One region of the Geodermatophilus sp. URMC 65 genome, then DNA from elsewhere that is predicted to be linked to it. Evidence: riboswitches for the same ligand, from Rfam matches in the RefSeq annotation. Region 1 holds a riboswitch; each other region holds the start of a gene.

The links. A riboswitch is a leader RNA that binds a small molecule or an ion and turns the genes downstream of it on or off. The one in region 1 is predicted to bind cyclic di-AMP.
Region 2: it holds a riboswitch for cyclic di-AMP, as region 1 does, so the genes downstream of both, ACWIX7_RS20775 (C40 family peptidase) here and ACWIX7_RS24220 (hypothetical protein) in region 1, are expected to answer to the same signal.
Region 3: it holds a riboswitch for cyclic di-AMP, as region 1 does, so the genes downstream of both, ACWIX7_RS22990 (aggregation-promoting factor C-terminal-like domain-containing protein) here and ACWIX7_RS24220 (hypothetical protein) in region 1, are expected to answer to the same signal.

Annotation. Positions count from the first base shown of each region.
Region 1 is NZ_CP199954.1:5,002,991-5,013,182, reverse strand. It holds gene ACWIX7_RS24250 (acyl-CoA dehydrogenase family protein) at 1-407, opposite strand, end outside; gene ACWIX7_RS24245 (AMP-binding protein) at 424-2,127, opposite strand; gene ACWIX7_RS24240 (alpha/beta fold hydrolase) at 2,174-3,175, shown strand; gene ACWIX7_RS24235 (acyl-CoA synthetase) at 3,280-4,884, shown strand; gene phaZ (polyhydroxyalkanoate depolymerase) at 4,988-6,232, shown strand; gene ACWIX7_RS24225 (class I SAM-dependent methyltransferase) at 6,300-6,932, opposite strand; gene ACWIX7_RS24220 (hypothetical protein) at 6,973-7,809, opposite strand; cyclic di-AMP (ydaO/yuaA leader) riboswitch at 8,098-8,250, opposite strand; gene fmdA (formamidase) at 8,481-9,728, opposite strand; gene ACWIX7_RS24210 (AmiS/UreI family transporter) at 9,741-10,192, opposite strand, start outside.
Region 2 is NZ_CP199954.1:4,283,660-4,293,851, reverse strand. It holds gene ACWIX7_RS20815 (cupin domain-containing protein) at 1-260, opposite strand, end outside; gene ACWIX7_RS20810 (hypothetical protein) at 736-861, shown strand; gene ACWIX7_RS20805 (STAS domain-containing protein) at 1,122-1,487, shown strand; gene ACWIX7_RS20800 (TIGR03557 family F420-dependent LLM class oxidoreductase) at 1,584-2,552, opposite strand; gene ACWIX7_RS20795 (SMP-30/gluconolactonase/LRE family protein) at 2,730-3,629, shown strand; gene ACWIX7_RS20790 (hypothetical protein) at 3,641-3,868, opposite strand; gene ACWIX7_RS20785 (D-2-hydroxyacid dehydrogenase family protein) at 3,918-4,874, opposite strand; gene ACWIX7_RS20780 (hypothetical protein) at 4,946-5,116, opposite strand; cyclic di-AMP (ydaO/yuaA leader) riboswitch at 5,469-5,595, shown strand; gene ACWIX7_RS20775 (C40 family peptidase) at 5,608-6,138, shown strand; gene ACWIX7_RS20770 (hypothetical protein) at 6,217-6,585, opposite strand; gene ACWIX7_RS20765 (hypothetical protein) at 6,772-7,173, shown strand; gene ACWIX7_RS20760 (hypothetical protein) at 7,170-7,406, shown strand; gene ACWIX7_RS20755 (ADP-ribosylglycohydrolase family protein) at 7,441-8,841, shown strand; gene ACWIX7_RS20750 (carbohydrate kinase family protein) at 9,234-10,085, shown strand.
Region 3 is NZ_CP199954.1:4,752,001-4,762,192, reverse strand. It holds gene ACWIX7_RS23040 (DMT family transporter) at 1-273, shown strand, start outside; gene ACWIX7_RS23035 (DUF72 domain-containing protein) at 518-1,240, opposite strand; gene ACWIX7_RS23030 (class I SAM-dependent methyltransferase) at 1,249-1,893, opposite strand; gene ACWIX7_RS23025 (YnfA family protein) at 1,950-2,285, shown strand; gene ACWIX7_RS23020 (ester cyclase) at 2,303-2,677, shown strand; gene ACWIX7_RS23015 (FmdB family zinc ribbon protein) at 2,950-3,231, shown strand; gene ACWIX7_RS23010 (AmiS/UreI family transporter) at 3,306-4,064, shown strand; gene fmdA (formamidase) at 4,125-5,378, shown strand; gene fmdA (formamidase) at 5,521-6,783, shown strand; gene ACWIX7_RS22995 (FmdB family zinc ribbon protein) at 6,850-7,122, shown strand; gene ACWIX7_RS22990 (aggregation-promoting factor C-terminal-like domain-containing protein) at 7,275-8,120, opposite strand; cyclic di-AMP (ydaO/yuaA leader) riboswitch at 8,338-8,498, opposite strand; gene ACWIX7_RS22985 (LLM class flavin-dependent oxidoreductase) at 8,714-9,811, shown strand; gene ACWIX7_RS22980 (FMN reductase) at 9,808-10,192, shown strand, end outside.

The DNA.
Region 1 (10,192 bases):
GCGTCGGAGCCGGCCTGCGGCTCGGACAGCGAGTAGCCGCCGACGAGTTCACCGGCGAGCATCCGCGGCAACCAGCGCTCCTGCTGCTCCGGCGTGCCGAAGGTGGCCAGCGGGTGGCAGGACAGCCCGTGCACCGACACCGCCACGGCCACCGCCGCCCAGCGCGCGCCGAGCTCCTCGAGCACCTGCAGGTAGACCTCGTAGGGCTGTCCGCCCCCGCCGAGCTCCTCGGGGTAGGGCAGGCCGAGCAGGCCGAGCCCGCCGAGGGTGGCGAACAGCCCCTCGGGATAGGTCTCGGCCCGCTCGTGCTCGTCCACGCGGGTCGCCAGCTCCTTGTCGGCGACCTCGCGGACGAGCGCGAGCAGGTCCTCGGCCTCCTCGCTGGGCACCAGGCGGTCGACGGTCACGGCAGGTCCTCCAGGATCAGTTCTTCAGCTCGGGGAACTGGTCGTCGCGCCACTCGACGCCCGAACGGCTGTCGGCGCCGGCGAGTTCCTCCTCGCGGGCGCGCAGCTCCACCCGCCGGATCTTCCCCGAGATGGTCTTGGGCAGCTCCGCGAACTCGATGCGCCGCACCCGCTGGTAGGGGTTGAGCCGCTCGCGGGCGTACCGCAGCACCGACAGCGCCGTCTCCTCGGTCGGCTCGTGCCCCGGGGCCAGCGTGACGTAGGCCTTGGGCACGGCCAGCCGCAGGGCGTCGGGCGCGGGGACGACGGCGGCCTCGGCGACGGCCGGGTGCTCGATGAGGACCGACTCGAGCTCGAACGGGCTGATCTTGTAGTCGCTGGCCTTGAAGACGTCGTCGGTGCGTCCGATGTAGGTGATGTAGCCGTCGGCGTCGACGCTGGCGACGTCCCCGGTGTGGTAGTAACCGCCGGCCTTGGCCTCGGCGTCGCGCTCGGGGTCGCCCTGGTAGCCGGTCATCAGCGGTAGCGGGTACGGCGAGAGGTCCAGGCAGATCTCCCCCTCCCCCGGCCCCTCGACGCGGCGGCCGCCGACCGGGTCGACCAGCACCACCGGCACCCCGGGCAGCGGGCGCCCCATGGAGCCGGGCCTGACCTCCGAGTCGGGGGTGTTGCCGACCTGCGCGGTCGTCTCGGTCTGGCCGTAGCCGTCGCGGACGGTCAGCCCCCAGGCGCGGCGGACCTGCTCGATGACCTCGGGGTTGAGCGGCTCGCCGGCGGCCAGGACCTCCCGCAACGCGCCGGGGCCGCCGGAGAGGTCGGCGTTGACGAGCATCCGCCACACCGTGGGGGGCGCGCAGAAGGTGGTCACGCCGTGCTCGCGGATCAGCCCCAGCAGCGTGGTCGGGTCGAAGCGGCGGTAGTCGTGCACGACGACCGTCGCCTCGGCGATCCACGGGGCGAAGAAGCAGGACCAGGCGTGCTTGGCCCAGCCGGGCGAGGAGATGTTGAGGTGCACGTCGCCGGGCTGCAGGCCCAGCCAGTACACCGTCGACAGGTGCCCGACCGGGTAGGAGACCTGCGTGTGCTCGACCAGCTTGGGGCGCGACGTCGTCCCCGAGGTGAAGTACAGCAGCAGCGGGTCGCCGGGCGCGGTCCCCGGGTGCTCGACCGGCGCGTGCTCGAGGTCGGCGGCCGCCCGCAGGTCCGCCCAGCCCTCGGCCGGCCCCACGCTGATCCGCGTGTGGTCGCCGGGGACCTGGTCGAACTTCCCGACGTCGGCGGCGTTGCAGACGACGTGCCGCGCGCCGCCGCGGGTGATCCGGTCGACCAGGTCCGCGGGGCCGACCGCCGTGGTGGTCGGCACGATCACCGCGCCGAGCTTCATCACGGCCAGCATCGACTCCCACAGCTCGACCTGGTTGCCGAGCATGAGCAGCACCGGGTCGCCCCTGCGCACGCCGCGGCCGGCCAGCCAGGCGGCCAGCTGGTCGGAGCGCCGCGCCATCTCGTCGAAGGAGCGCCGCGTCGTCGTCCCGTCCTCGGCGACGAGGACCAGGGCGGGACGGTCGTTGCCCCGCGCGACGGCGTCGAACCAGTCGACCGCCCAGTTGAACCGTTCCCCCAGCTCGGGCCAGCGGAACTCGGCGACCGCCGTCTCGTGCCGGCCGCGCAGCGCCAGCAGCTGGTCCCGGCTGGCCCGGTAGGCCTCGGCGACGTCCATCGGGGTCCTCCCTCTGCGTGGTCGAGCGCGGTCAGCGTCGTCCATGGTGGCGCAGGACACCACTTCCGTACGGGTGCACGACCGCACCGCGGCCCGCGTCGCCGGTGTCCTCCGACCCGGCCCGGCCGGCCGGCGCGCCGAGCGGCCACCGGAGGCGCTGCGTATCGTCCCCCGGGTGTCCCGGGACGGCGCAGGCGCAGCCAGCACGGCTTGGCCCCCCGTGTACTCGACGGTGCGCACGGCCTCGGCCACGGTGCGCGTCGCGGTCGCCGGTGAGGGCCCGCCGCTGCTGCTGCTCAGCGGCATCGGCGCCAACATCGAGATGTGGGAGCCCGCTGCACGCCACCTGACCGGGCGCCGGCTGGTCATGCTGGACGTGCCCGGGACGGGCGGGTCCCCTGCGCTGCGGGTGGGCTTGAGGATGCGCGGCTACGCGCAGCTGGTGACGCAGGTGCTCGACGCCCTGGGGCTGGACCGGGTGGACGTCCTGGGCTACTCGTGGGGCGGCGCGCTGGCCCAGCAGCTGGCCCACCAGGCGCCGGAGCGCGTGCGGGCGCTCGTGCTGGCCGCCACGACGCCGGGCGTGGGCGGTCAGCCGCCGTGGCCCTGGGTCCTGGCGCTGATGAGCTCGCCGGCGCGCTACTACTCGCGCACCTACCTGCGGCTGACCGCGCCGCTGCTGTTCGGCACCAGCCCGCGGGCGGCCGCCGACTCGCTCCACGGCCGGGCTCGGCTGCACCGGCCGCCCAGCCTCGCCGGCTACACGCAGCAGCTCTACGCCGTCTCCGGCTGGTCGAGCCGGTGCTGGCTGCGCCAGCTCGACCACCCGACCCTGGTGATCGGCGCGCGGCGGGACCCGCTCGCGCGGCCCCGCAACGCCGACATCCTCGCGACCGCCCTGCCGCACGCCCGGCTGGAGATGGTCGACAGCGGCCACCTGTTCCTGTTCGAGGACCCGGAGCAGGGCTGCGCGCTGGTCGAGGACTTCCTGGGCGACCAGGACGCCGGCGCCTCCGTCGAGCAGGTCCGCGCCCACTCCGGGAGGTAGCACCGGGGCCGGTCCCCGGCTCTCCGTGGTACTCGTGTGCGTGACCCGGACCACCGTCCCGGGCGCCACCGACCCCGACCGCTGCCGGCCCCGGGAGGCCCTCCGTGTTCGACGACGCGCTGACCACGACGATCGCCCGCGCCCGCCGGCACGCCCTCGGCGACCTGCTGCGCCGCTCCGCGGCCCGGGTGCCGGGCAAGACCGCCCTGCGCTTCCGCGACCGCTCCCACACCTACGCCGAACTGGACGCCGCGGCCGACCGCACCGCCAACGCCCTGGCCGAACGGGGCGTGTCCAAGGGCGACCGGGTCGCGCTGCTGTCCCACAACGACGACGGGTACGTGGTGCTGACCTTCGCGCTCGCGCGGCTGGGTGCGATCGCCGTCCCGGTGAACTTCATGCTCCGGGCCGGCGAGGTGGCCTACATCCTCGAGCACTCCGCGGCGATCGGCGTCGTCGCCGAGTCCGCGCTGCTGCCGGTGGCGCAGGAGGCGATCGAGGAGGCCGGGCGCGCGGAGTCGGTCCGGGTCCGCGGCGTCCTGGGCTCCACCGCCTCCCAGCAATCCCGGAGCCTGCCGGAGGGCTGGGAGGCGGTCGAGACCTGGACCGCGCACGGCGACCCCACCGCACCGCAGGTGGACGTCGCCGACGACGACGTGCTGCAGCTGATGTACACGAGCGGCACCGAGTCGCGGCCCAAGGGCGTGATGATGACCAGCCGCAGCCTCATCGCCCAGTACGTCAGCTGCATCGTCGACGGCCGCTACACCGCGGGGGACGTCGCCCTGCACGCGCTGCCGCTGTTCCACGTCGCGGCCCAGCACTGCTTCCTGATGCCGAACCTCTACCTGGGCGGGACGAACGTCGTCCTGGACGGGCCGGACCCGGCCACCCTGCTCGAGACGGTCGAGCGGGAGCGGATCACCAGCCTGTTCTGCCCGCCGACGGTGTGGATCGGGCTGCTGCGGCACCCCGACTTCGACCGCCGCGACCTCTCGTCGCTGGCCACCGGCTACTACGGCGCGTCCATCATGCCGGTGGCCGTCGTCGAGGAGCTCCGCCGCAGGCTGCCCGACATGGCGCTGTTCAACTTCTACGGCCAGACCGAGATGTCCGCGGTCGCCCTCGTGCTCTCACCCGAGGACCAGCTGCGCAAGCCCGGGTCGGCCGGCACGGCGGTGGTCAACAGCGAGACCCGGGTCGTCGACGACGCCGACGACCCGGTGGGCCCGGGCGTCGAGGGCGAGATCGTGCACCGCAGCCCGCACGCCACCGCCGGCTACTGGAACGACCCGGGGAAGACGGCCGAGGCGTTCCGCAACGGCTGGTTCCACAGCGGCGACCTCGGCGTGGCCGACGAGGACGGCTACATCACGATCGTCGACCGCAAGAAGGACGTGATCAAGACCGGCGGGGAGAACGTGGCCAGCCGCGAGGTGGAGGAGGTCCTCTACCAGCACCCCGCCGTCGCGGAGGTCGCCGTCTTCGGCATCCCCCACCCGCGCTGGATCGAGGCCGTCGCCGCGGTCGTCGTCCCCCGGGACGGGCAGCCGGTCGACCCCGACCAGCTCGTGGCGTTCTGCCGCGAGCGACTCGCCGGCTACAAGACCCCCCGGTACGTGGCCGTCGCCGACGGCCTGCCGAAGAACGCCAGCGGCAAGATCCTCAAGCGCGAGCTGCGCATGGCGTACGCGGACCTCGCCGGCTGACCGGCGCCCGCGCGTCCCGACGGGCCCTCCCCCGGAGCCGTCGGTTAGCGTCGGCAGGGTGTGGCACCGGCCACACGGCAGGAGCTCCGAAGGGCGGACACCCGTGCTCTACACCGCGTACGAGTGGCAGCGGCGGCTGACCGCTCCTGCCCGGACGACGACAGCGCTGACCGCGCGTGCCCTCGAGGCACTGCCCGCGCCGCTGGCCGCGCTGCCCGGGACCCGCCGGCTGCGGGCGGCCTGCCGGGTGGTCGCCGACGCACGCGCCACCCACGTCCGCCCCGACTGGGGCATCGACACGGTGGACGTCGACGGGCGGGCCGCCGAGGTGGTCGTGGAGCCGGTGCTGTCGACGCCGTTCGCCGACGTGCTGCACTTCTCCAAGCCCGACATCGCCGGTCAGCCCCAGGTGCTGGTCGTGGGGCCGATCTCCGGGCACTTCGCCACGCTGCTGCGCCCCACGGTGCGCACCCTGCTGGCCGACCACGACGTGTTCGTCATCGACTGGCACAACGCCCGCGACGTCCCGGTGTCCGCCGGCCGGTTCGGGCTCGACGAGTACGTCGACCACGTCCTGCAGGCCGTGCGGCACCTGGGCCGGGACACCCACGTCCTGGCCGTGTGCCAGCCCGCGCCGCTCGTGCTCGCCGCCGTCGCCCTGCTGGCCGCCGACGACGACCCCGCCCAGCCGCGCAGCCTCACGCTGATCGCCGGCCCGATCGACACCCGGGTCAACCCCAACCGGGTCAACGCCAACGCCGGCCGCGTCCCGCTGTCCCGGTACGAGCGGCTGCTGATCACGACCGTCCCGGCCCGGTACCCGGGCGCCGGACGGCGGGTCTACCCCGGGGTCGCCCAGCTCGCGGCGTTCATGTCGATGAACCCGCGGCGGCACCTCGGTGCCCACCTGGGGATGTACCGCGCCATGGTGGCCGGCGACGAGGCGACCGCGGCCGCCACCCGCGCCTTCTACGACGAGTACGGCGCGGTGATGGACGTGCCCGCGGAGTTCTACCTGGAGACGCTGCAGCGCGTCTTCATGGCGCACGACCTGCCCCGCAGCGTCCTGACCTGGCGGGGCCGGCACGTCGACCCCTCGCTCATCGAGGAGACCGCGCTGCTCACCGTCGAGGGCGCCCAGGACGACATGTGCTCACCCGGGCAGACCGAGGCCGCGCACGCGCTGTGCACCGGGCTCCCGCCCGAGCGGCGCCGGCACCACCTGCAGCCGGGCGTGGGTCACTACGGCGTGTTCGCCGGCTCGCGTTGGGAGGCCGAGATCTACCCGGTCGTCCGCGCCTTCATCGCCGAGCACGACACCGCGCGGACGGTCACCCCGCTCTTCTGACGCCTGCCGGGCGGCCGGCCCAGGGTCCGGCCGGCCCAGGGTCCGGCCGGCTCAGGGTCCGGCCGGCTCAGGGCCGGGTCGCGACCAGCGCCGTCCAGCAGCCGGCGAGCCGGGTGTCCTGCGCGGTCACGGTCAGCCCCGCCGCCCGGCACGCGGCGGCGAGGCCGTCCGGGGTGGGCCGGTCGCCGTCGGCGGGGTGGCGGGAGACCGCCCGCAGCGGGCGGCTGTCGACGAAGCGCGCGGTCATCTCGCAGGAGTAGAGGCGCCCGCCGGGCCGCAGCACCCGCGCCGCCTCCCGGACCACGTCCCGCCAGGCGTCGGCGTGGTGCAGGACGTGGTAGCCGAAGACCGCGTCGTAGGCCCCGTCCTGCGCGACCAGCGCCGTCACGTCGCCGCGCTGCACGTCGACCCGGCCGCCCAGGTCGCGGACCGCCGCCCGGCATGCCGCGACGCTCGGCTCGTACCGCTCGACGCCGTCGGCGTGTGCGGCGCCGAAGACCTCCAGCGCCAGGCGCAACCCGGTGCCGCGCCGCCCGGTGCCGAGCTCCAGGACCCGGCCGCCGGGCACCGGCCCGCCCAGCCGGAGCAGGACCGGTGCCTCGACGCGGCGCTGGACCAGCGCACGGACGCGTGAGTCGACCCAGAGCCGGTTGGCGTCGACGAGGGTCGGCGGGACGGGACGGGAGGAGCTGGTGCCCATCGTGCCGTCCTGCCCCGCCGGCGCGGCGGGCAACCGCAGGTCAACTTCGGTAGTTCACGTGCGGGTGGTCCATGTGGTTGGCCGTCGCGCCGCCGCGGTCGGCCATCGCCTTCCAGGAGCCGTTCGGCGAGGACAGCATCCGCTGCTGCCAGATGATGTAGTCGACGCCGAGCTCGTCCCAGTGGGCCTTGTGGTACTCGACGATCGCGTCCCCGAGGGCGGCGTCGGACATCACCATGTAGTCCAGCGCCAGGCCGGACGGGTGGCCGCCCGGGTCGGCCGCGCTCGGGCGGGTGCCGCCCAGGGTGATCGAGCCGGCGCCGGGCACGGCGCTGACGACGGCGTTGGCCGCGGCCTGCACGACCGCGGCGACGGGGCCGGCGGTGTTGGTGACGCGCGCGACCGTGCCGGCCGAGGCGGCCGAGGCCCGGGGCGCGGCCGCCGCGGGAGCTGCCGCACCCGCCTGCGCCGGGGCGGCGGCCTGCGCGGCCTCCGCCTCGGCCTTCGCGGCGGCGTCCGCGGCGACCTTCGCGGCGGCCTCGGCCTCGGCCCGCTGCCGGTCGAGCACCGCCTGGTCGGCGGCGGCCTGGACCTGCTGGGCAGCGGTCTCGGCGGCCTCGCGGGTGCTGCGGGTGGCGGCGAGGTCCTGCAGCGGCTGCAGCTCGGTGGCGACGTCGACCGGGCCGGACCCGGCGGTCAGCCCGAGCTCCTGGGCGACGCTGACGGTCCGCGGCGGCGCGGCCCCGGCCTGCGCGGCCGGCTCGGTGCCGACGACGACGCCGGCCAGGACGGCGCCGGCGGTGGCCGCCCCCAGGTACAGGGCGGGACGGCGGCGTGCGCGGGCGAGGCGGCCAGAGGTGGGAGTGCGCGTGTCCATGGGGATGGGAGTTCTCCGGGGTGCGGGCGCAGCGGCGCGCGGGCGCGCGGAGCTGCGGAGGCGTGCGGACGGCAGGGGGCTGCGGCCGTGCGGCGAGCGCCGGGGCGGGCGCACCGGAGGGGAACGGCGGGGTGCCGGTCGAGCTGAGGTGCTCGGGGGGGTCCGGTGGGCCTGCGCGGGCGACGTCCGCTGCGGACGGCCGCGGGCGGTCAGGTGCGCGAGCGCCCCCGGGACCGGAGCCGGCGGGGTGGTGCAGCGGGGCAGGCGCACGCCATCCGGCGGCTCTCCGTTTCTTCCGTGAGCCGCCTACCGAGTTAGCTGACGGGTTCGGGCGGGAAGCAGCCCTACCTGCCCCCGGACGTGCGTCCAGGAGCGGATTCACCCCAGTACTGCGGTGGGTCCCCGGCTCGCCCCGAAGGGGCGACTCGGCGGCGTCCGCTCGGGCCCCCTTCGGAGGCGGAACGACCGACCGGACCCATCGACCGTAACGGCGTCATCGAACTGTGACAATCCGCGGCCCCGTTTTCGTGAGGTGATGCACGTCGTCCACCCCCGGATCGGGGGCCGGAGGGTGTAGGGGTCCTGCGAGTGCGAGCGCCGGCGGGAAGCCGGGTCGGGGGGCCGGGCGCGGGCGGACCGTCGGCCGCCGGCGCCCGGCCGCAGCACCTCGGTCAGGAGGTGACGCAGACCTGCCCGCGGTCCCTGCGCTGCGGGCCCTGGCCGCCGGGCCGGATGTCCTCGTCGAAGATCTCCGTCGGCAGGAAGACCGAGCAGCAGGCGTTGGGGATGTCCACCACACCACCGATCCGGCCCTCGATCGGCGAGGTGCCGAGGATGAGGTAGGACTGCTCGCCGGTGTAGCCCCACTTCTCCAGGTAGCGGATGGCGTTCAGGCAGGCGTTGCGGTAGGCCAGCGTCGCGTCCATGTAGACGTTCGTGTCGTCGCGGTGGTCGACCGAGACACCGATGAACGTCAGGAACTCCGAGTAGCGCGGCTCGACCCGGCCGGGCATGAAGATCGGGTTGGTCGTGACGCCGTAGGTCTCCATGCCGCCCTTGATGAGGTCGACGGAGAAGTCGATGAAGCCGCCCATCTCGATGGCGCCGCAGAAGTTGATCTCGCCGTCGCCCTGGCTGAAGTGCAGGTCCCCGCCGGAGAGCAGCCCGCCGTCGACGTACACCGGGTAGAACACCCGGCTGCCGCGGGTGAAGTTCTTGATGTCGTGGTTGCCGCCGTTCTCCCGCGCCGGGACGGTGCGGGCGCCGTCCCGCCCGATCGCCCCGAGCAGGTCACCGGTGGCCGTGCCGCCCAGGACGTTGTCGGGCAGCGGCGGCAGCCCCAGCGGCGGGACGCGGTCGGGGTCGGTGGCGATCAGCGCGCGCTCGCGGGCGTTCCAGCGCGCCAGCAGGTCCGCCGACGGCGCGGTGCCGAACAGGCCGGGGTGGGTGATGCCGGTGTACTCGACCCCGGGGACGTGGCGGGAGGTGCACTTCTGCCCGCGGAAGTCCCAGATGGCCTTGTAGGCGTCGGGGAAGTAGTCGGCGAGGAAGCCCCCGCCGTTGACCTTGGCGAAGATCCCGGAGTACCCCCAGCCCTCCCCGCAGTTGGGGCCCTGGACCTGCGGCACCGGGCCGAGGTCGAGGATGTCGACGACCAGGAGGTCACCCGGCTCGGCCCCCTCCACGGCGATCGGCCCGGAGAGCATGTGGGCGTGGGAGAGGTCGACGTCCCGCACGTCGTTGGCCGAGTCGTTGTTGCCGATCTGGCCGTCGGTCCACTCCCTGCACTCCACCCGGAAGTCCTGCCCCGGACGGACGGTGACCGCCGGCGGGATGTCCGGGTGCCAGCGGTTGTGGCCGGGGACGGCCTGGTCCCGCATGGACCTGCTCTGGTCGACGCTGAACACGACCTCGGGCATGGCGGTTTCCTCTCACTGGGCGCCCGGTGCGGCACCGGGCTGGGTGGGGGTGGGCGGAGCGGAGGCGGACAGGGTCCGGCTGAGCGGGACGCTGGCGACGAGCAGGAGCACCCCGAGGGCGGCGACGACGAGGGCAGTGGTGAGCGACTCGCTCCACCAACCGGTGATGATCAGGAAGGCCGGGACGGCGGCCGTGAGCAGCCCCTCCCCCAGGGTCAGGACGCCGACCGCGCCGATGAGGTGGTCCTTGTGCCCGGCCATCAGCAGGAAGAAGCAGAACCACAGGACCGCCCACAGCAGCCAGATGACGGCGAAGGTCCGGTCACCGACCTCCAGCCAGGAGTGGGCGGCGAAACCCACGGCGGCAGCGGCCACGACCAGGGAGAACCAGCCGAGTCCCTCGGCCGGCCAGCCGGTGATGCCGTTGATGCCCACCCACAGGTAGGTGAAGCCGAAGTAGTAGA
Region 2 (10,192 bases), 720 kb from region 1:
CCGGCCGGCACCACCCAGGAGTCCCCCGGCCCGAGGTCCAGCGTCTGGTCCCCTGCGCGCAGCCGGGCCCGACCGGTGACGACGTACCCCACCGTCTCGTAGTCCCGGGCCGCCTCGGGCTTGCCCTGGGTCGGCTCTTCCGCGGCCCACAGCCGCATGGCGACCCGGGAGCCCGCAGCCAGGTACCGCTGCCCCATCTGGCCGGCGTGCACGTCCGCCGCCCCGACCTTGCTGACGCGGCCGCTCGTCGTCTCGCTCACGGACTACGGGCTACCCCGACCAAGGGCGTGCAAGCGTGGCTCACCAGGTGTGCACCAGTGGCCGGTGTCCACCGGCCGAGCGGGCGGTCAGGAACCGACGGTCCCGGGCGGCCTCCCCCTGCTCCGCATGCGGAGCAGGGGGAGACGTCCGTGGAGGAACACCACGGCCCAGCGGCGGCACGGAGGTCGCTCAGCGCTCGACCTCGGCGTGTTGCGGCGGACCTGCATGCGTGACCGGAGTCGCGGAACGGGGACCCCTGCGTGCACGTTCCACCGGGTGCTGGCGCTCGCACGCGCCGGTGACCGCGCCCCGCGACGACGCCGAGCGCAGCTGACCCGCTACCGCGCCGGCCCCCGTGCGGAAGCACGTGTGCGCGCCGACGCGCCGCCGCCCAGCGCCGGGCCGGCCGGTCAGCCACCCCACGGACCGCCACCTCCGGACGACGCACGTCCGGAGGACGACAGGAGGACACCCATGTCATCCCGCAGCACCACGCGGACCGCTCGCACGATCAGGTCCTGGATCCGCCGGTTCGACCGGTACACCCTCGTGGTCTTCAACCCGGGCGCGCCCTACCTGCCCCGCAACGACGGGGCCTGACCCGCGCCGCACCGGCCGGTGTCCGCACCCCGCGGACGCCGGCCGGTCGACGTCTGGAGGCCCGACCGACCTCGGCATCCCGGCACCGAGCCCGGCGTGTCGACACGGAACAGTGGTGCACCACTTCATCGAGCACCAGCCAGAACGGGGCTGTGCTGTTAACGTCGAGACCGGGTCGAAGAGCTGGCCCGGACTCCCACGTCCGTGGGGACGTCGTCCGGTGCTCAGCCGCCGGCTGGAGTCCCCGGGAGGGGAACACCATGCGCGCCCGTGTCAGCCCGCAGCGCTCGTTCGAGCGTCCGCTGCTCCTGTCCATCGACCTGCAGACCGGCCGCGTGACCGCCGCCGGTGAGCTCGACCGCCTCGTCGCCCACCGGCTCGGCGACGCGCTGCACGCGCTCAGCGTGACCGGTCACCGCACCTGGACCGTGGACGCCGCGGGCATCACGTTCTGCGACGCCGAGGGCCTGCGGGTGCTCGCCGCGGGCGCCGCTCTGGCTGAGGACCGCGGCTGCACGCTGCGGCTGGTCGATCCGTCGCCGTTCACCGTCCGGCTGCTGCGACTGACCGGCATGGTGGGCCTGCTGGACCCCCGGGCCGACCACTCGCCCGTCGACGCCGCCTGAGCGGCACCGGCCGACGTCCCCGCGAGGGGCGTCGGCCCGGCCCCGTCCAGGGGCTCGCCGCGAGCTTGCGAGTGGTGAGGAGGACGGGGTCCTTCCTCAGGACGACGGGGTCAGCGCGCGCACCCGGTCGATGAGCTCGCGTTCGCAGACCTCCAGGAAGCCGTCGGGGTCGGGACCGGTGTTCTGCAGCACCACGTGGTCGAAACCGGCGTCGACGTAGGGCTGCGCGTGCTGCACGTGCGCGTCGAGGTCGGGGCCGACGGAGAACTGCTGCCGGATGTCCTCGGGCTTCACCGTGGCGCTGGCCGCGTCGAAGTTGACCGGGTTGGGCAGCTCGCTCATCACCTTCCAGCCGGTGAGCGCCCAGCGGCTGGTCTCCAGGGCGGCCTGGACGGCGGAGTCCTCGTCCGCCGCCCACGCCATCGGCACCTCGGCGTACCGCGGCCCCGTCCCCCCGGCGCCGGTGTAGGCCTCGACCAGGTCGCTGCGCGGCTCCGTGGCGAACAGCCCGTCGCCGAGCTCGGCGGCGATGGCCGAGGCGTTGTGCCCACCGGAGGCCACCGCGATCACCGGCAGCTGGTCGGGCAGGTCGAAGAGGCGGGCGTCCTCCAGCTGCAGGTACCTGCCGTCGTAGGACCGGTAGCCGCCCTGCCACAGCAGCCGGATGATCTCCAGCGCCTCGCGGAGCATCTCGTGCCGTTTCCGCACCGCCGGCCAGCCGGCGCCCACCACGTGCTCGTTGAGCCGCTCACCGGAGCCGATGCCGAGGGTGAAGCGGTTGCCGGAGAGGATCTGCACCGTCGCCGCGGCCTGGGCGATCACGGCCGGGTGGTAGCGGATCATCGGGCACGTCACGCCGGTGGCCAGGCCGATCCGCTCGGTCCTGGCCGCCATCGCCCCCAGCACCGACCAGGTGAACGAGCTGTGGCCCTGGACGTCGAGCCACGGGTGGAAGTGGTCGCTCATCTCGACGAAGTCGAAGCCCGCCTGTTCGGCGCGGATCGTCTGGCGGACCAGGTCCTCCGGTCCGAAGGCCTCGGTCGCGAGCTTGTAGCCGACCTGCATGGTCGTCGTCCTCACTGTCGGGTGCGGGTCCGCGAGGGCCTGCCCGGCCGGTCAGCTGCGGAAACGACGCGCCGGACCGCCCGGTCCGGTCAGGCGCAGGACGGCCGCCGGCACCCGCGCGGCCCCCGTCCCGACCGTGCCGTCGGTGCGTGACCGGCGTCACCTACTGTCCGGGTCATGGCGGAGCAGCAGCTCAGGACGGTCCTGGAGGGTGGCGGGTTCTTCGAGGGCCCGCGTTGGCACGAGGGCACCTGGTGGGTGTCGGACTTCTACCGGCGCACGGTCAGCCGGGTGACGCCGGACGGCGCGGAGGCCGTCGTCGTCGAGGTGGAGGGTCAGCCCTCGGGGCTGGGTTGGCTGCCCGACGGGTCCCTGGTGGTCGTGTCGATGAAGGACCACCGCGTGCTGCGGTACGCCGACGGGACCCTGTCGACGCACGCCGACCTGACCGAGCACTGCGGGGGGCACCTCAACGACCTGGTGGTCACCGACGCGGGGCAGGTGTTCGTCGGCGACTTCGGCTTCGACCTGATGGGCGGCGGGGACGCGCGGACCGCGTCACTGAAGCGCATCGACCTCGACGGCACGGTGTCGGTCGCCGCGGAGGGGTTGCAGTTCCCCAACGGCATGGTGGTCCCCCCGGACGGCGGCACGCTCGTCGTCGGCGAGACCCTCGGCAACCGGTACACCGCCTTCGACCTCGACGCCGACGGCGCGCTGACCAACCGGCGCGTGTGGGCGCCGCTCGGGCCGGAGGTGACCGGCCGGACCACCGAGGAGGTGCTCGGCCAGCTCACGGTGGCGCCGGACGGCTGCGCGCTGGACGCCGAGGGACACGTGTGGGCGGCCGACGCGGTCGGCGGCCGGGTGGTGCGGGTCGCGCAGGGCGGCGCGATCGTCGACGAGGTCGCCGCGCCCGAGGGGCTCGGCGTCTTCGCCTGCATGCTCGGCGGGGAGGACGGCCGCACGCTGCTGATGTGCTGCGCGCCGGACTTCTACGAGCACAACCGGGCGCCGGCGCGCGAGGCGGTGCTGGTGGCGACCGAGGTCGGCGTCCCGCACGCCGGGCGGCCGTAGCCCCCGCCGGGTCAGCTGCTGCCCTGCCGGCCCCCGAGCGGGTGGTCGGTGTCCGGGACGCCGCTGCCGGTCTCCCCCGGGTTGGTCGACATCTCGCCGTCCCGCGCCGCCCGCGGCTCCTCCTGCTGCGACGGCGGTCCGACCAGGTCCTTCTCCGGCCGCTCGCCGGGCAGGACGTCGTCGTCGGGTCGCTCGTTGGCGCCGCCGTAGGGGCGGCCGGTCATGTTGCCCTCGGTCATCGCAGGCCTCCTCGTGCCGGGCCCGGTCCGTACCCGGACCGGGCACGGGTCACGCGGGCGCGAGGACGCGGACCGGTTCCCCGCGCAGGAAGGCGGCGACGTCCTCGACGGCGTCGCCGTAGAAGACGCGGTAGGTGTCCCGGGTGACGTAGCCCAGGTGGGGGGTGAGCACGGTGCGCGGCGCGGTGCGCAGGGCTGCGTCGGCGGGCAGCGGCTCGCGGTCGTAGACGTCGAGGCCGACTCCGGCGAGGTGGCCCTCGGACAGCACCTCGAGCAGCGCGGCCTCGTCGATGATGGGGCCGCGCGAGGTGTTGACCAGGATCGCGCTGCGCTTCATCCGGGCGAGCTCGTCGCGGCCGACCAGACCGCGGGTGCGCTCGGAGAGCACCAGGTGGACGGTGACGACGTCGGCGGTGGCGAACAGCTCGTCGCGGTCGACGCGGCGCACGCCGGCCTCGGCGGCGCGCTCGTCGGTCAGGTTCTGGCTCCAGGCGACGACGTCCATGCCGAATGCCTGGCCGATGCGGGCGACGCGGGTGCCGAGCCGGCCGAGGCCGACGACGCCGAGCCGGGCGCCGGCGAGGTCGGTGCCGACGGTGCGCTGCCAGCCGCCCGCCCGTACCCCGGCGTCCTCCTCGGGGACGTGCCGCGCCACGGCGAGGACCAGCGCCCAGGTCAGCTCGGCCGTGCCGGTGGGGTGGGCACCGGTGCCGCAGACGGTCACGCCGCGCTCGGCGGCCGCGGCGACGTCGATGGCGGCGTTGCGGGCGCCGGTGGTCACGAGCAGCCGCAGCCGCGGCAGCCGTGCGAGGAGGCTGCGCGGGAACGGGGTGCGCTCGCGCATGGCGACGACGACGTCGAACCCGACCAGCCGGTCGGCGACGGCGTCCTCGTCGTCGAGGTGGTCGGCGAAGGCGACGACCTCGGCCTCCTCGGGCAGCCGCGACCAGTCGGCGAACTCACCGGAGACGGACTGGAAGTCGTCGAGGACGGCGATGCGCAGCACGGTCCCCGAGCATGACGGCGACCCCCCGCCCGGTGCGAGCGGGGGGTCGCCGTGCGGTCAGCTGCCGGCGCTCAGCGCACCGGACCGCGGCCGTAGCCCCGGCCGCCGCCCTGCTTCTTGTTCTGCTCGCCCATCTTGGCGATGAACTCCTTGATCTTGGCCTGGTTCTGCGGCTTGCGGGCCTCCTGGATGACCTTCGCCGCGATCCCCGAGGCCAGGACCTTCCTCAACATGCCGGCCATGGTGTTCCTCCTTGGGTCGGTTGCCCCTGATCGTGCCCGGGGAACACCCGGACCAACCACGACGCCGCCACAGCTCTGAGCACCTGACCACACACTGTGCGCATCGGCTCTCCGCTTCCGAGGCAACTTTTTCATAACGCTCTGACCAGGACTTTCCCCCCGGCGTGTCCGTAGGTCGTCGACGGCGTTCACGGTGGTCAGCCCGGCGTGTCGCGGCCCGCGCCGACCGCCGTCCGGGCCCCCCGTCCTCACTTTGGACAGGGCCTTAGGGCCCACCTAGCGTCTGTCGCCGTCCGGAGGGCCCGCGTCGCTGACCTTGCGACACCCGACGGACGCCGCCGAACCGTGCACCGGTCGATGACCGCTGCGCAGGCCGGGGACCCACCGCAGCACTGGGGTGAAGCGCGACCTCGTCGCGCCGGGCGACTCCCCCGTCCGAACCCGTCAGCTAACCCGGTAGGCGGTCGTGGAGAACAGGAGAACCGTCGTCGATGACGACTGCCCGCACGTCCTTCGCTCGTCGCTCGTTCCGTGGTGTCGCCGTCGCCGCCATCGCCGGCGCCGGGATCGCCCTCGCCCCCGCTCCGGCCTCGGCCGCTGTGGGTGGCGCGACCGGTGCGGCCGTCGCCGCCGCCCCGGCCGTGACCGCAGCGCCGACCGCCGCGGCCAGCAGCGCCGCGCAGACCGCCGTCAACACCGCGCTCGCCCAGGTGGGTGACCGGTACGTGTACGGCGCCACCGGCCCGAACTCCTTCGACTGCTCGGGGCTGACCAGCTTCTCCTACAAGGCGGCCGGCATCTCCCTCCCGCGCACGTCCAAGGCGCAGTCGACGTTCGGCGCCCCGGTGTCGAAGGGCAACCTGCAGCCCGGTGACCTGGTGTTCTTCTACAGCCCGGTCTCGCACGTGGCGATGTACGTCGGCAACGGCCAGATCGTGCACGCCCTGAACTCCAGCAAGCCGGTGCAGGTCATGAAGCTCGACTCCATGCCGAGCTACGCGGGCGCCCGTCGGGTCGCCTGACCCATCCGCGCGACGAGACCGCCGATCCCGCACGACACGACGCTGTGGCCGTGCGGGATCGGCGGTCTCGACGGCCGGTCAGCCGCAGGGGTGCGGCGGCTGGTCGGCCGGCTGCAGCGAGAACACCGAGGCGGCGTCCTGCGGCCAGGTCCGCAGGAAGAGCAGGCCGTACCGTTCGTTCACCAGCGCGTCGGGGCCGGTGGTGTCGACCAGGTCCACCAGGCGGCCGGTGTCGTGGTTGCGGTAGCGCCGGAGCTCGGCGCCGCAGGCGACGGTGAGCACGTCGCCTACGGCGCCCATGACGACGACCGGCGTCCACGCGTCGTCCGGGCTGTCGTCGCACAACAGCACGCGGGTGGGGTGGACCCCGTGACCGGCGGCATGGCTGCTGCAGCGGGCCGTGCGGCTGCTGTTCGCGGTGGTCGGCCCGAGCTCGCGATCGGTCACGGCGTGCTCCTGTCCTGCGGTGCCTCCGGCGGCTGTGCGCCGGCCTGGGACAGTGCAGCACCGGGAGGTCGCCGTGCGCGCGCCCTGGACGCGGTCGTCCCCCGGTCGCGTGGGTGACGGCGGAACCCGGTGACGCAGGGTCGCGAACGGCGAGCGTGCGACGTGTCCGGAGGGTAGGTCGGCGAGGTGGATGGGCGAACGCTGCTGCTGGGTGACTGGACGCCGTGGATCAGGGACGGCATCGACGTCCTCCGGCTGATCGTGTTCGCCGGGGCCGCGGTGTACGCGGCGGACGGGCAGTGGGGGTCGGCGGCGCTCCTGACCGCGCTGGGCAGCATCACGCTCGTCTCGCGACTGGTGAACCTGCCCCGGCTCTACGACCTGTCCCTGGCCCTCGGCATGGCGCTGCAGGGGTTCGGCGAGACGCTCGGCCTCTACGACGCGTTCGTCCGCTTCGACGACCTGGTGCACTTCACGCTCCCGATGCTCACGGCGCCGGTGGTCTACATCGGCCTCGCCCGGCTGGACGTCGTCCCGGACCCCGGGACGAGACGCACCTGCGGCACTACGTCGGCATCGGCGTCGTGACCGCGGCCCTCGGCATCGCCGTCGGGGCGCTGTGGGAGCTGTTCGAGTGGCGGTCGGACGCCTGGTTCGGGACCCAGCTCTCCGAGGACAACGACGACACCAACGGCGACCTCTTCCGCGACACGCTCGGATCGCTCGTCGGCGCCGCGTTGCTGGTGGTGTGGGCCCGCTTCGGGTGGGGGTCGGTGCGGCGCATCCCCGGCGTGAACACGCACGAGGAGGTCAGTGCCTGACGGCGGGGACGCGGGGCGTGTGCACGATGCTCGCGTGACCCCGCGCATGCACCGCTCGCACCGCGCCGCCGGCGCGCTGGTCGGCTCGGCCGTCGGCGACGCGCTCGGCGCACCCTTCGAGTTCGGCCCGCCCGGGCAGTTCTCCGCCCGCTTCCCCACCCCGGCCCGCGGCGCGCACACCGAGATGTGCGGCGGCGGGGCGCTCGGCCGGGCACCCGGCGAGTTCACCGACGACACGCAGATGGCGCTGCTCGTCGCGACGTCCCTGGTCGAGCGCGGCGGGCTGGACGAGGCCGACCTGTTCGACCGCTTCCTGCGCTGGGCGGAGGCGGGCCCGCCGGACATCGGCGACCAGACCCGCGCCGTCCTCGGCTCCGGCCTGCCCTGGGACAGCGCCGCGGCCGAGCACTTCCGCCGCACCGGGCGGGCCGCCGGCAACGGGTCGCTGATGCGCACCACGCCGGCCGCCATCCGGTTCGCCCGCGAGGGACGCGAGGCGACCACGGACGCCGCCCGGCGCATATCGGCGCTGACCCACGGCGACCCGGCCGCCGGCGAGGGCTGCGCGGTCTTCCACGAACTGGTGCGGGTGGCGCTCGACGGCGGCGACCCGCTGGCCGCCGTCCCCACGGCGCTCGAGGCGGTGGCCGAGGAGCACCGCGAGCGGTACGCGGCGGTGCTCGCGCCGGACTGGACGCCGGAGCCCGGCATGCCCAACGGCGCGGTGTGGCCGACGCTCGGTCAGGCGGTGTGGGCACTGCGGCGCGGGACGTCGTTCGCCGAGGTGCTGCGCCTGGTCGTCGACCTGGGCGGTGACACCGACACCGTCGCCGCGGTCGCCGGCGGGCTGGCCGGCGCGGTGCACGGGATGGGCGGCATCCCGATGCGCTGGTCGTCCGTCGTCCACGGGCGCATCCCCGGGCACGGGGAGCAGGTGTGGCGGCTGGCCGACCTGCAGCAGCTGGCGGCCGCGCTGGACGGCGGCGCGCAGCAGAGCTACGACCCGGGGGTGATCCCGCGGATCGGTCCGCAGGAGGTGCTGCCGGGCATCTGGGCGGGCAACCTCGACGGCGCCCGCTACAGCGACGAGGACTTCGCCGTCATCTCCCTGTGCCGGCTGGGGGAACCGTTCACCCACGCGCTGCACCGCATGGCCTACATCGCCGACAGCGACCACAACGCCGACCTCGACGTGATGCTGGCCGACGTCCTCGACGACATGGCCGCGCTGCGCGCCGAGGGCCACCGACTCCTCGTGCACTGCCACGGCGGTGCCTCGCGCACCGGGCTGGTGCTGCGCGCCTGGCTGGTCCGCGAGGAGGGGATGACGGCACAGGAAGCGACGACGTACGTGGTCGAGCGGTGGCCGCACCTGGGCCTCTGGAACGACAGCTTCACCGCCGCGCTCGCCCGGCTCGAGCGGGGCGGCGGGTGAGCGACGTGCCCCCGAGGTCGTCGAGCGGCAGCGGGTGATCGCACGGATGGGTGCATCGAGGTACCGATCCCCGTGGCGAAGCCGGCCGCGGCGGGAACGCACGCCGACCGCTGGCTCCAGTGGTGCACATGGGATGCCGATGGCCGATCGGTGAGTCCATCAGCAGCACGTCAGAGGCAGACCGTCGCACGTCGACGGACGGGTCGTCGGCGGGCTGGGGGGCTCGTCGTCCACACGATCGCGCAGGTCTTCTGACCTCGAACTGGTCCCGGCGACGCGTGGCAGGGCCACGCAACAGCCGCACCGTGGCCGTGAGGACCGGCCATGCTGCCGTCGTGGTCCCGGGAGACGCACCCTCATGGCCTCGTCCGGCCGGCTCAGGCCCGATCGTCGTGCTGGGCAAGCTGGTGGCCGACCAGCTGCTCGAGCTGTCCGCGCCCCTGGTGGTCCGTGGTCAGCAGCGGGTCATGCGGACGACGACGGCGGGCGGCGCGCCGGCGAACGTGACGGCCGGCGTGGCCCGCCTCGGGGTGCCGGCCCGGTTGGCGGGCTGGGCCGGTGCTGATCCGCTCGCCGACGGGCTGCTGGCCGACCTCGCCGAGCGCGGCGTCGAGGTCGCGGTGGTGCGCCGCGGGCGGGCGCCGCTGTCGACGGTGCTGGTGCACCCGGACGGCGAGCGGACGCTGCTCACCGACCGCGGGGAGGGCGGGCTGGAGGCGGCCGACGTCCGCCCGGAGTGGTCCGCCGACGCCGCCGTCGTCCACCTGGACGGCTACGACCTGCTGCGCTTCCCCGAGGCGCTGCGCACCGCGGCGTCGGCCGCGCACGACGTCGGGGTGCCGGTCAGCGTGGACGTCGCCGCTGCACCCCGCATCGAGCGCCACGGGGTCGGCGCGTACGTCGACCTGCTCGTCGGGCTGCGGCCCGACGTGCTGTTCGGCAACGCCGCCGAGGCCGCGGTGATCGGTCTGGACGGCGACCTGCCGGCGTGGGCGCCGGCACTGGTGTTCGTGCACGCCGGGGCGCGGCCGACCCGGGTGGGAACGCGGGCAGGCACGGAGGAGGTACCGGTCGAGCCGCTGCCGGAGGGACGGCCGCGGGACACGACCGGCTGCGGGGACGCGTTCGTGGCCGGAGTGCTGACCGGCTGGCGCGCCGGGATCCCCGTGCCGGACGCCGTCCGGGCCGGTCATGCAGCGGCCGCCGTGGTCGCCGGTGTGGTCGGAGGACAGCCGCCGCCGTGACCACCCATGGTATCAGTACTGATACCGGTGGTTCATGGCCATGACGCTGCGGCTCACCGACCTTCTACGGCCTCGACGGGTACCGGCTGACCCTGTCGAACGACGAG
Region 3 (10,192 bases), 250 kb from region 1:
GTGCCGATGTTCCTCGGCTACGTGTTGTTCGGCCGGGGCCTTGCCGCCGTCCCCGCGAGCACTGCAACCACGCTCTCCCTGCTCGAGCCCGCCGTTGCCGCCCTCATCGCCGTCCTCGTCCTGCACGAGCACCTGCCACCCCTGGGCTGGGTGGGCATGGGGATCCTGCTCGCCAGCCTGGTGCCGCTGACCGCGGACTCGCGACGGCTGGGAACAGACACGGCGAGCAGTCCATCGACGAGCCCATCACGCCCGGTCGAAGTCGTCCCATAGGCCTCCTCCAGGGACATGGCAGCACCGGCTGCCACGTGACGACTCCCGACACATCTCGGGACGTCACGGGTGGTCGAGTTCGCTCGCGTCGGTGGCGGCGAGCTGACCGAGGAGCGGACGGCCGACACCCAGCGCCGGGACGGTCCGCCAACCTGTGGCCGAGCCCACCCGACAGGGGTGGGCGCACGAACCGCCGGCACGAGCGAGGTGCAGTGGTTGCGCCGGACAGGCACCCCGGCACGACTCATCCCCCGGTCAGCCCTCGCAGGGTCTCGGCGTTGCGGACCGCGTGGCCGTGCCCGTCGTTGTTGAAGTAGGCGTAGACGTCGCGGCCGTCCCGCGCCCACTCGCCGATCCGGTCGGCCCACCAGCGCAGGTCGGCGTCGTGATAGGAGCCGGCGTAGAGGTGGGCGTCGTCCGGGCCGTGCAGGCGCACGTAGACGAAGGGCGCGGTCGCCCGCAGCACGCACGGCAGGCCGGCGCCGCTCATCACGCAGTACGCCGCGCCGTGCCGCTCGAGCAGGGCGTACACCGCCTCGTCGTGCCAGCTGGGGTGGCGGAACTCCACCGCGACCCGCATCCAGTCCGGCAGCAGGCCGAGGAAGAAGTCGAGCCGGGCGTCGTCCCGGGCCTGGGTGGGCGGCAGCTGCACCAGCAGGACGGCGCGCCGGTCCCCCAGCTCATGCCAGCACGCGGTGAGCCGGCCGACCCAGGTCTCGGGGGCGTACAGCCGCTTGGCGTGGGTCAGCCCGCGCGGCGCCTTGACCGAGAGCTGGAAGCCCGGAGGCAGTCGGCGGCGCCAGGAGGCGAAGGTCGCCGTGCGCGGCCAGCGGTAGAAGCTCGCGTTGAGCTCGACGGTGCCGAAGCGCTGGACGTAGTGCGCCAGCCGGTCCCGCGGCGGGGTGCCCGGCGGGTAGAGGACGCCGTCCCAGTGGTCGTAGCTCCAGCCCGACGTCCCGACGTGCACCGTGCCGTTCAGGGCAGCCGCCAGACCGTCGTGCGGCGCAGCCCTGGCCCCTCGGTCTCCGGGATCTCGTACACGGCGACGGACTCGAGCCGGTCGTGCGGCAGGTAGGGGCGGCCGGGGTCGCCGACGTAGACCTCGAGGCCGCGGGCGCGGGCCCGGTCGAGGAAGGGCAGCACCCGCTCGGTCATCTCCCGGTCGTAGCAGACGTCGCCGGCCAGGACGACGTCGATGCCGACCGGGTCCCGGCTGAGAACGTCGCCGGTGACGCTGATCCCGCCGATGCCGTTGAGGCCGGCGTTGACGCCGACCGCCGTGCGGCTGAACGGGTCGACGTCGCTGGCCAGCACCGGCTGGGCGCCGGCGAGGCGCGCGGCCAGCGCCACCAGCCCGCTGCCCGAGCCGAGGTCGAGGACGGCCCGCCCGGCCACCACCGACGGGCTGTCGAGCACGAAGCGGGCCAGCGCCTGCCCACCGGGCCAGGCGGCGGCCCAGAACGGCGGGGTCTCCCCCGCCCCGCCGTCCGCGGCCTCCATCGCCTCCCACAGCGCGACGACGTCGTCGGCGACGTGCAGCCGGACCTCCGGCACGCAGGAGGGCCGCCGCACCTGGGTGTGCGCGCGGACGAAGGCGGACGGGACGGCGCGGACGGTCACGCCCCGAGTCCACCACGCGCCCTCACCTGGCACCGCCCGCCTGGGAGCATCCGCCCGTGCTCGTCGCCCGATCGGTCGCCCTGTTCCTCGCCGCCGCCGTGCTCGAGATCGGCGGCGCCTGGCTGGTCTGGCAGGGCGTGCGGGAGCACCGCGGCTGGCTGTGGATCGGCCTCAGGGTGGTGGCCCTGGGCGGCTACGGCTTCGTCGCGACGCTGCAGCCGGACGCCGCCTTCGGCCGGATCCTGGCCGCCTACGGCGGTGTCTTCGTCGCCGGGAGCCTGGCCTGGGGCATGGCGCTGGACGGCTACCGGCCGGACCGCTTCGACGTCCTCGGGGTGCTGATCTGCCTCGTCGGGGTCGCTGTGATCATGTACGCCCCGCGGACCCCCTGAGCGGACAGGAGCACGTGGTGTCCCGAGCCGACGAGGACGTCGTCCGCCGCTGGGTGGAGGAGATGGTCGACCAGGGCGACCTCGACGTGGCCGAGGAGATCTTCTCCCTCTCCCTCGCGGCCTCCGCCAAATGGTGGGTCGAGCCGTTCCGGGCCTCGTTCCCCGACGTGCACGTGGAGGTGGTCACGCTCGTCGCCGAGGACGACCCAGTCGCCGGGCGTTTCCGCTGCTCGGGGACCCACACCGGCGCCTGGATCGGTCACCCACCGACCGGTCGCCGCTTCGAGGACGTCGACGAGGTCTATTTCTTCCGCGTCCACGACGGCCGCATCGTCGAGATGTGGGGCCTCGAGGACACCGCGGAGCGCCTCCGCCAGCTCGGCCTGACCTGACGACCGAGGGCCGCTCCCTGGGATGGGGCGCCCTCGGCACGTGACGCCTCGCGGCTTCGACCACGTCGACTGCCGCCTCCCGGCATCCCGACACTGGGTGCCTGCTCGTCTCCCCCACGGGGTCACGGCGCGCCGAGGAGCGCGCGTGGCGGGTGCGGGATGTGACCGGGGGCTCGGCAGGGGCTTGACCCCGGGATGCACCCGGTGGAGCGTGCCCGTCCTCCCGGGCTCCCCGGGAGTGCTCGGGTCAGGAACGGCCTGGAGGTGCCGAGGTGGCCGTCTACGTCTACCGCTGCACCGCACACGGCCTCACCGAGGTCACCCGCGCCATGGGCACGGCCGACGCGGGGGTGCCGTGCCCGGCCTGCGGTCTGCAGGCGGCACGGGTCTACACCGCGCCGCGGCTCTCGCTCGGGTCCCCGGCCCGGCGGGCGCTCATCGACCGCACCGAACGAACGCGCGACGAACCGGACGTCGTGTCCGCTCCGCCACCCCGGGCGGGAGCAGCGGCGGTGGCGCGGAACCCGGCCCTGCGACGACTGCCACGCCCCTGAAGGCAGCCGTTCCCGGACGGTCCACCCCAGACACCGAGAGAACGCCTGATCGACCCCACGAGGAGGGGAGCGACATGGGCAGCGTCGGGTTGCTGTACGTCGGAGCGGTCCTGGTCGTCAACGGTCTGATGCTGCTGGGGCGGGTCGACGCCCGAGCGGCCGCCCCGCTGAACTTCTTCGTCGGCGGGCTGCAGGTGATCACGCCGACGTACCTGATCTTCACGTCCGGCGGGGACACCGACACGATCCTCGCCGCCTCCGGCCTCTACCTCTTCGGCTTCACGTACCTCTACGTGGGGTTCAACCTCCTCGGCGGCCTGGACGGCACCGGGCTCGGGTGGTTCTCCGCGTTCGTCGCGGCGTGCGCCGTCGTGTACGCCGGCCTCAACTTCGGCCGCTTCGACGACCCCGCCTTCGGAGTCATCTGGCTGTACTGGGCGGTGCTGTGGGGGCTGTTCTTCCTGGTGCTGGGACTGAAGCGAGAGGAGCTGACCCGGTTCACCGGGGCCATCGCCGTCGTCGCCGGCGTCATCACCTGCGCCGTCCCCGCGTTCATGCTGCTCGTCGGCGTGTGGGCACCCAACACGAGGACGGCGGCGATCGTGCTCGCCGCCCTCTGCCTGCTGTCGCTGGGCCTCTACGGCCCGCTGCGGCAACCGCGGGTGACCCCGGCGACGGCTCCCGCACCGGAACTGCGGGAGGGCGAGTCCCCCCAGCAGGTCGCTGCTGCCGGGGCCGCGGCGCCGTCCACGCGGATGCACGGCAACGTCGCCGCGACCGAGGAGCAAACCGCGCGAGGAACGACCGACGTCCCGACGGACCGCGGGCGGTGATGCCGGCGCCCTTCGACTCCCGCCGTCGCCGCTCGGACCACTCAGACCTGGAGGTCAGCCATGCCGGACGTCGTGTTCCCGCTCGACTCCACGAAACCGTTCACCGAGCAGAAGTACGTGGGCCACAACAGGTGGCATCCGGACATCCCGGCCGAGGTCAGCGTCCGCCCCGGGCAGACCTTCCGGGTGCACTGCCGGGAGTGGTTCGACGGGGCCATCCACAACGACGACTCGGCCGACGACGTCCGCGACGCACCGCTGCCGACGGTGCACCGGCTCAGCGGGCCCATCGCGGTCGAGGGAGCGGAGCCGGGGGACCTCCTGATCGTCGACATCCTCGACCTCGGGCCCATCCCCCAGGAGGACTCCGGCCCGCTGGCCGGCCAGGGCTGGGGCTACACCGGCATCTTCGCCAAGCAGAACGGCGGTGGCTTCCTCACCGACCAGTTCCCCGACGCGTACAAGGTCATCTGGGACTTCTCCGGGCAGCGGGCGACGTCCCGGCACATCCCCGGGGTGTCCTTCACCGGCATCACCCACCCCGGTCTGATGGGGACGGCGCCCTCGGCGGACCTGCTGGCCCGGTGGAACCGGCGGGAGGGCGCGCTGATCGCGACCGATCCCGACCGGGTGCCGCCGCTGGCACTGCCCCCGCTGCCGGACGAGGCGATCCTCGGCCGGCTGGAGGGTGAGGAGTTCGACCGGGTCGCCGCGGAGGCCGCCCGCACCGCGCCACCGCGGGAGAACGGCGGCAACCAGGACATCAAGAACTTCACGCGGGGGACCCGGGTCTTCTACCCGGTCTTCGTGCCGGACGCGAAGCTGTCGATGGGTGACCTGCACTTCTCCCAGGGCGACGGGGAGATCACCTTCTGCGGCGCCATCGAGATGGGCGGCTTCATCGACCTCCACGTCGACCTCATCAAAGGCGGCATGGAGGCCTACGGAGTGGGCGAGAACGCCATCTTCATGCCGGGCAACGTCGACCCGCGGTACGAGCGGTGGCTGGCCTTCTCCGGCACCTCGGTGACCCTGGACGACGAGCAGCGCTACCTGGACTCGCACCTGTCGTACCAGCGGGCCTGCCTGCACGCCATCGACTACCTGACCACGTTCGGCTACACGCCCGAGCAGGCCTACATGATCCTCGGGGCCGCGCCGATCGAGGGCCGGCTGTCCGGGGTGGTCGACATCCCCAACTCCTGCTCAACCGTCTACATCCCGACCGCGATCTTCGACGTCGACGTCACCCCCTCGGTGTCGGGTCCGACCCGGATCGACCCCGGGATGGGCGTTCCCCGCTCCACCTACTGACGGACCGCGGTACCGGGGCGCCTCGTGGCGCCCCGGCACCGGGGTGGTCCTCCCGAAGTCGGCCCGACCACCCCCGCACCACCGGCGCACGGGCACGCCCGTCGCCGGGTCTCCCTTCCCGCACCGCACCCGAGGAGTTCCCGTGCCCGAGGTCATCTTCGAGATCAACCGCGACCTGAGCGTGCCGATGGCCCAGCAGGCGGTCCCCGGACACAACCGCTGGCACCCCGACATCCCGCCGGCCAACACGGTCCGCCCCGGCGCCACCTACCGGATCGAGTGCAAGGACTGGACCGACGACCAGGTCCGCAACAGCGACGACGCCGAAGACATCCGCACCATGAACCTCGACCCCTGCCACGTCCTCAGCGGCCCCTTCGCGATCGAGGGACTGGAGCCCGGAGACCTACTGGTGGTCGACATCGTCGACATGGGGCCGTTCGACGTCCAGCCATGGGGCTACACGGGCATCTTCGCCAAGGAGAACGGGGGCGGTTTCCTCACCGACTACTCCCCGGGAGCGTCCAAGGCGATCTGGGACCTCGACGGCATCTGGACCACCAGCCGGCACGTCCCGGGTGTGCGCTTCATCGGCAACTCCCACCCCGGGTTGTTCGGCTGCGCTCCCTCCGCGGAACTGCTCGCCGAGTGGAACCGCCGCGAGCAGGCCCTCATCGACCAGAACCCCGACCGGGTGACCGGGGACATCCCCGCACACGGCGGTGAGACACCCGGTGCGCCGCAGGTCCCGGCGCTGGCCCTCCCGCCGCAGCCGAAGGACGCGCTCCTCGGCCGGCTGAGCGGCTCGGACCTCGAACGGGCCGCCGCCGAGGCCTGCCGCACGATCCCGCCCCGGGAGCACGGGGGGAACGTGGACATCAAGGACCTGGGCGTCGGGAGCCGGGTCTACATGCCGGTCTTCGTACCCGGTGGGCTGTTCTCCATCGGCGACCTCCACTTCGCGCAGGGCGACGGGGAGATCACCTTCTGCGGCGCCATCGAGATGCCCGGCTTCATCGACCTGCACTTCGACGTCATCAAGGGCGGGATGGAGCGGTACAAGACCGACATGCCGTTCTTCAAGCCCGGCCGGGTCGGCCCCAACTACTCGGAGTACCTGACCTTCGAGGGCATCAGCGTGGAGGACGGCCGGAACTACTACATGAACGCCACGGTCGCCTACCGCCGGGCCTGCCTCAACGCCATCAACTACCTGATGCCGGCGATGGACTGGACCTTCGAGCAGGCGTACCTGTTCCTCGGGGCGGCGCCGATCGACGGCCGCATCGGCGGCGTGGTGGACATCCCCAACAGCGCGGTCTCGCTCAGCATCCCGTTGTCCATCTTCGACCGGAGCCTCCTGCCGGAGGGTGCCGGCGGAGGCCGCGAGCTGGTCGCGGACTGACCGATCCCCGGGCCGGGGCGGCGGCCCGCCGCCGCCCCGGCCCCCCGCCACCGGCAGGAGACACCCGTGCCCCTCTACGAGTTCCGCTGTCCGCAGTGCGGCCCGTTCGACCTGCGACGCGACATGCAGGACGTCGCCGACTCCGCGGTCTGTCCCTCCTGCGACCAACCCGCCCAGCGGGTCTACACCGTCTCAGGCGGCAGGCCCTGGCAAGGGCCGCTGCGCGACGCCGGGAAGGCCGACCACGCGCGCGTCGAGCGGGCGCGCAGCGGCGAACCGGTGATCACCGGCCCTCCGTCCGGGCGCCGGTTCGCCCGACGGAGCGGCCACCACCACTGAAGACGACCGAGGGCTGCCCCCGCGGTGCGGGGACAGCCCTCGGCGGCCCTCATGCAGGGTCCCGCCGCGAGCTCGCGAGTGGCGGGGGCAGGAGGCGGCCCCGTCCCGGGTCCCCCCCGAGCCTGCGAGGGGTGGGGAGGACGGGGTCCTTCTCAGTACCAGCCGGTGGACTGCGAGTGCGCCCAGGCGCCGCAGGGGCTGCCGTAGCGGCTGTCGATGTAGATCAGGCCCGCGTCGATCTGGCGGTAGCCATCCGACGTCTTGGCGATGCCGGTGCTGGCCCAGGTCGAGTTCAGGAACTGCGGGATGCCGTAGGCGGTGCTGGTGGGGTTCTGCGCATTGGGGTTCCAGCCGCTCTCCTTGCCCCACAGGTTCTCCAGACAGCTGAACTGCTGGGCGCTGCCGACCTTGCTCATCGCGTACTCCTTGAAGGAGCCGCGCGGCGCGGCGGACGACGAGCTGCTGGCGGCCGGGGCTGGCGCAGCGGCGGCGGGCTTCTCGGCGGCCGCGCGGGCGGCCTGCTCGGCGGCAGCCTTGTCGGCCGCGGCCTTCTCGGCGGCCGCGCGCTCCGCGGCCTCGCGGGCGGCCTGCTCGGCGGCGGCCTTCTCGGCGGCCTGGCGGTCCAGCTCGGCCTGCTCGGCGGCGGCCTGGACCTGCGCGGCCTGCGCCTCGGCGGCCTGGCGCTCGCTGCGGGAGGCGGCGAGGTCCTGCAGCGCGGCCAGCTCGGTGGCGGCCGGGGCGGCGAGCGGCTGCTGCGCCGACTCCTCGGTGATGCCGAGCTGCTCGGCGACGCTCATCGAGGCGGTGACCGTCTCGGCCTCGGCCTCGGGGGCCGGCTGCGCGCCGACGACGGTGTTGACCACGATCGCGCCGGCGGCCGCGGTGGCCAGCAGGATCGCCGGACGGCGGCCGCTTGCGGGCAGCCGCAGGCGGCGCCGGGCGGTCCGGTTGGCGGGGGCGTCGGTGGCCGGGACGGCCGGGAACTGCTTGGTGTCCATCAGGTGGGGGTGCTCCGTGGCGGGAGGGCGCGCGGGGTGGTCCTCATGGCAGGGGACAGCCCGGTGCGGCGCGGTCTACGGGGACGCCGGCGGATCGGGGGTGCCGGCGGGCGCGGTCTGGTGCCGGGTCAGCTGCCCGGGGAAGAGGCGCGGAGCGCGCGTGGCCGGGTCGACCGGCGAGCCGCGAGGGCCCGGGGGCGGGGCATGCGGAGTGCTCCGTTCTTCCGTGAGCCGCCTACCGAGTTAGCTGACGGGTTCGGGCGGGAAGCAGCCCTACCGGCCCGCGTTTCGTGCACGCGGGCGGGATTCACCCCAGTACTGCGGTGGGTCCCCGGCTCGCGCCCGCTGGTGGCGGACACGACTCGGCGGCGTCCGGTCAGGCTCCCCGAGCGGGGACGAGACGACCGACCGGACGGAAGCCACCGTAAGCGGCGTTACCGTCCCGTGACAATGCCGGGGACCACATGTGTGACGCGAGTGACGTCGCCGTGCGGCGCCCGCCCTCCCTCCGGGGGAGCCGGCCGAGGGGAATACCACGGGACCGGATGCGTTGCACCGGCCGGTAGTTGCACTCTCAACCAACGGAGACCGACATGCAGTTCGGCGTCTTCTCGGTCAGCGACATCACGACCGATCCCACCACCGGCCGCACGCCCAGCGAGGCGGAGCGGATCCAGGCGATCGTCACCATCGCGAAGAAGGCCGAGGAGGTCGGGCTCGACGTCTTCGCCCTGGGCGAGCACCACAACCCGCCGTTCTTCTCCTCCTCGCCGACGACGACGCTGGCCTACATCGCCGCGCAGACGTCGCGGCTGCAGCTGTCGACGGCGACCACGCTGATCACCACGAACGACCCGGTGAAGATCGCCGAGGACTACGCGATGCTGCAGCACCTGGCCGGCGGCCGGGTGGACCTGATGATGGGCCGCGGCAACACCGGCCCGGTGTACCCGTGGTTCGGGCAGGACATCCGCAACGGCCTGCCGCTGGCGGTGGAGAACTACGCGCTGCTGCGCCGGCTGTGGGACGAGGAGGTCGTCGACTGGTCGGGGCAGTTCCGCACGCCGCTGCAGGGCTTCACCTCCACCCCGCGGCCGCTGGACGGCGTCCCGCCGTTCGTCTGGCACGGCTCGATCCGCTCCCCGCAGATCGCCGAGCAAGCCGCCTACTACGGCGACGGCTTCTTCTCCAACCACATCTTCTGGCCGGCCGAGCACACCGCCCGGATGGTCGAGTTCTACCGCCGCCGCTTCGAGCACCACGGTCACGGCAGCGCCGACCAGGCGATCGTCGGGCTCGGCGGGCAGGTGTTCATGCGGAAGAGCAGCCAGGACGCCGTCCGGGAGTTCCGCCCGTACTTCGACAACGCGCCGGTCTACGGCCACGGCCCGTCGCTGGAGGACTTCTCCCGCGAGACGCCGCTGACCGTCGGCTCCCCGCAGCAGGTCATCGAGCGGACCCTCGGCTTCCGCGACTACGTCGGTGACTACCAGCGGCAGCTGTTCCTCATCGACCACGCCGGCCTGCCGCTGAAGACGGTGCTGGAGCAGCTGGACATGCTGGGCGAGGAGGTCGTGCCGGTGCTGCGCCGCGAGTTCGCTGCGCTCAAGCCGGCGCACGTGCCCGACGCCCCGACCCACGCCTCGCTGGTGGCGGCCCGGCAGGCGTCCCTCGAGGAGGTCTCCGCATGACCACCCGCACCCTGGCCGTCGTGAGCGCCGGGCTGTCGACCCCGTCGTCGACCCGGCTGCTGGCCGACCGGCTCACCGCCGCGACCGTCGCCGCCCTGCGCGAGCGGGGCGACGACGCGACGGTGGAGGTCGTCGAGCTCCGTACGCACGCCCGCGACCTGGCCGACGACCTGGTCACCGGCTTCGCCAACGAGTCGCTGCGCGCGGCGATCGACACGGTCACCGGCGCCGACGGGCTCATCGCGGTGACGCCGGTGTTCTCGGCGTCCTACAGCGGGCTGTTCAAGACGTTCTTCGACGTCCTGGACAAGGACTCCCTCACCGGGACGCCGGTGCTGCTCGGCGCCACCGCGGGCACCGCTCGGCACTCGCTGGTGATCG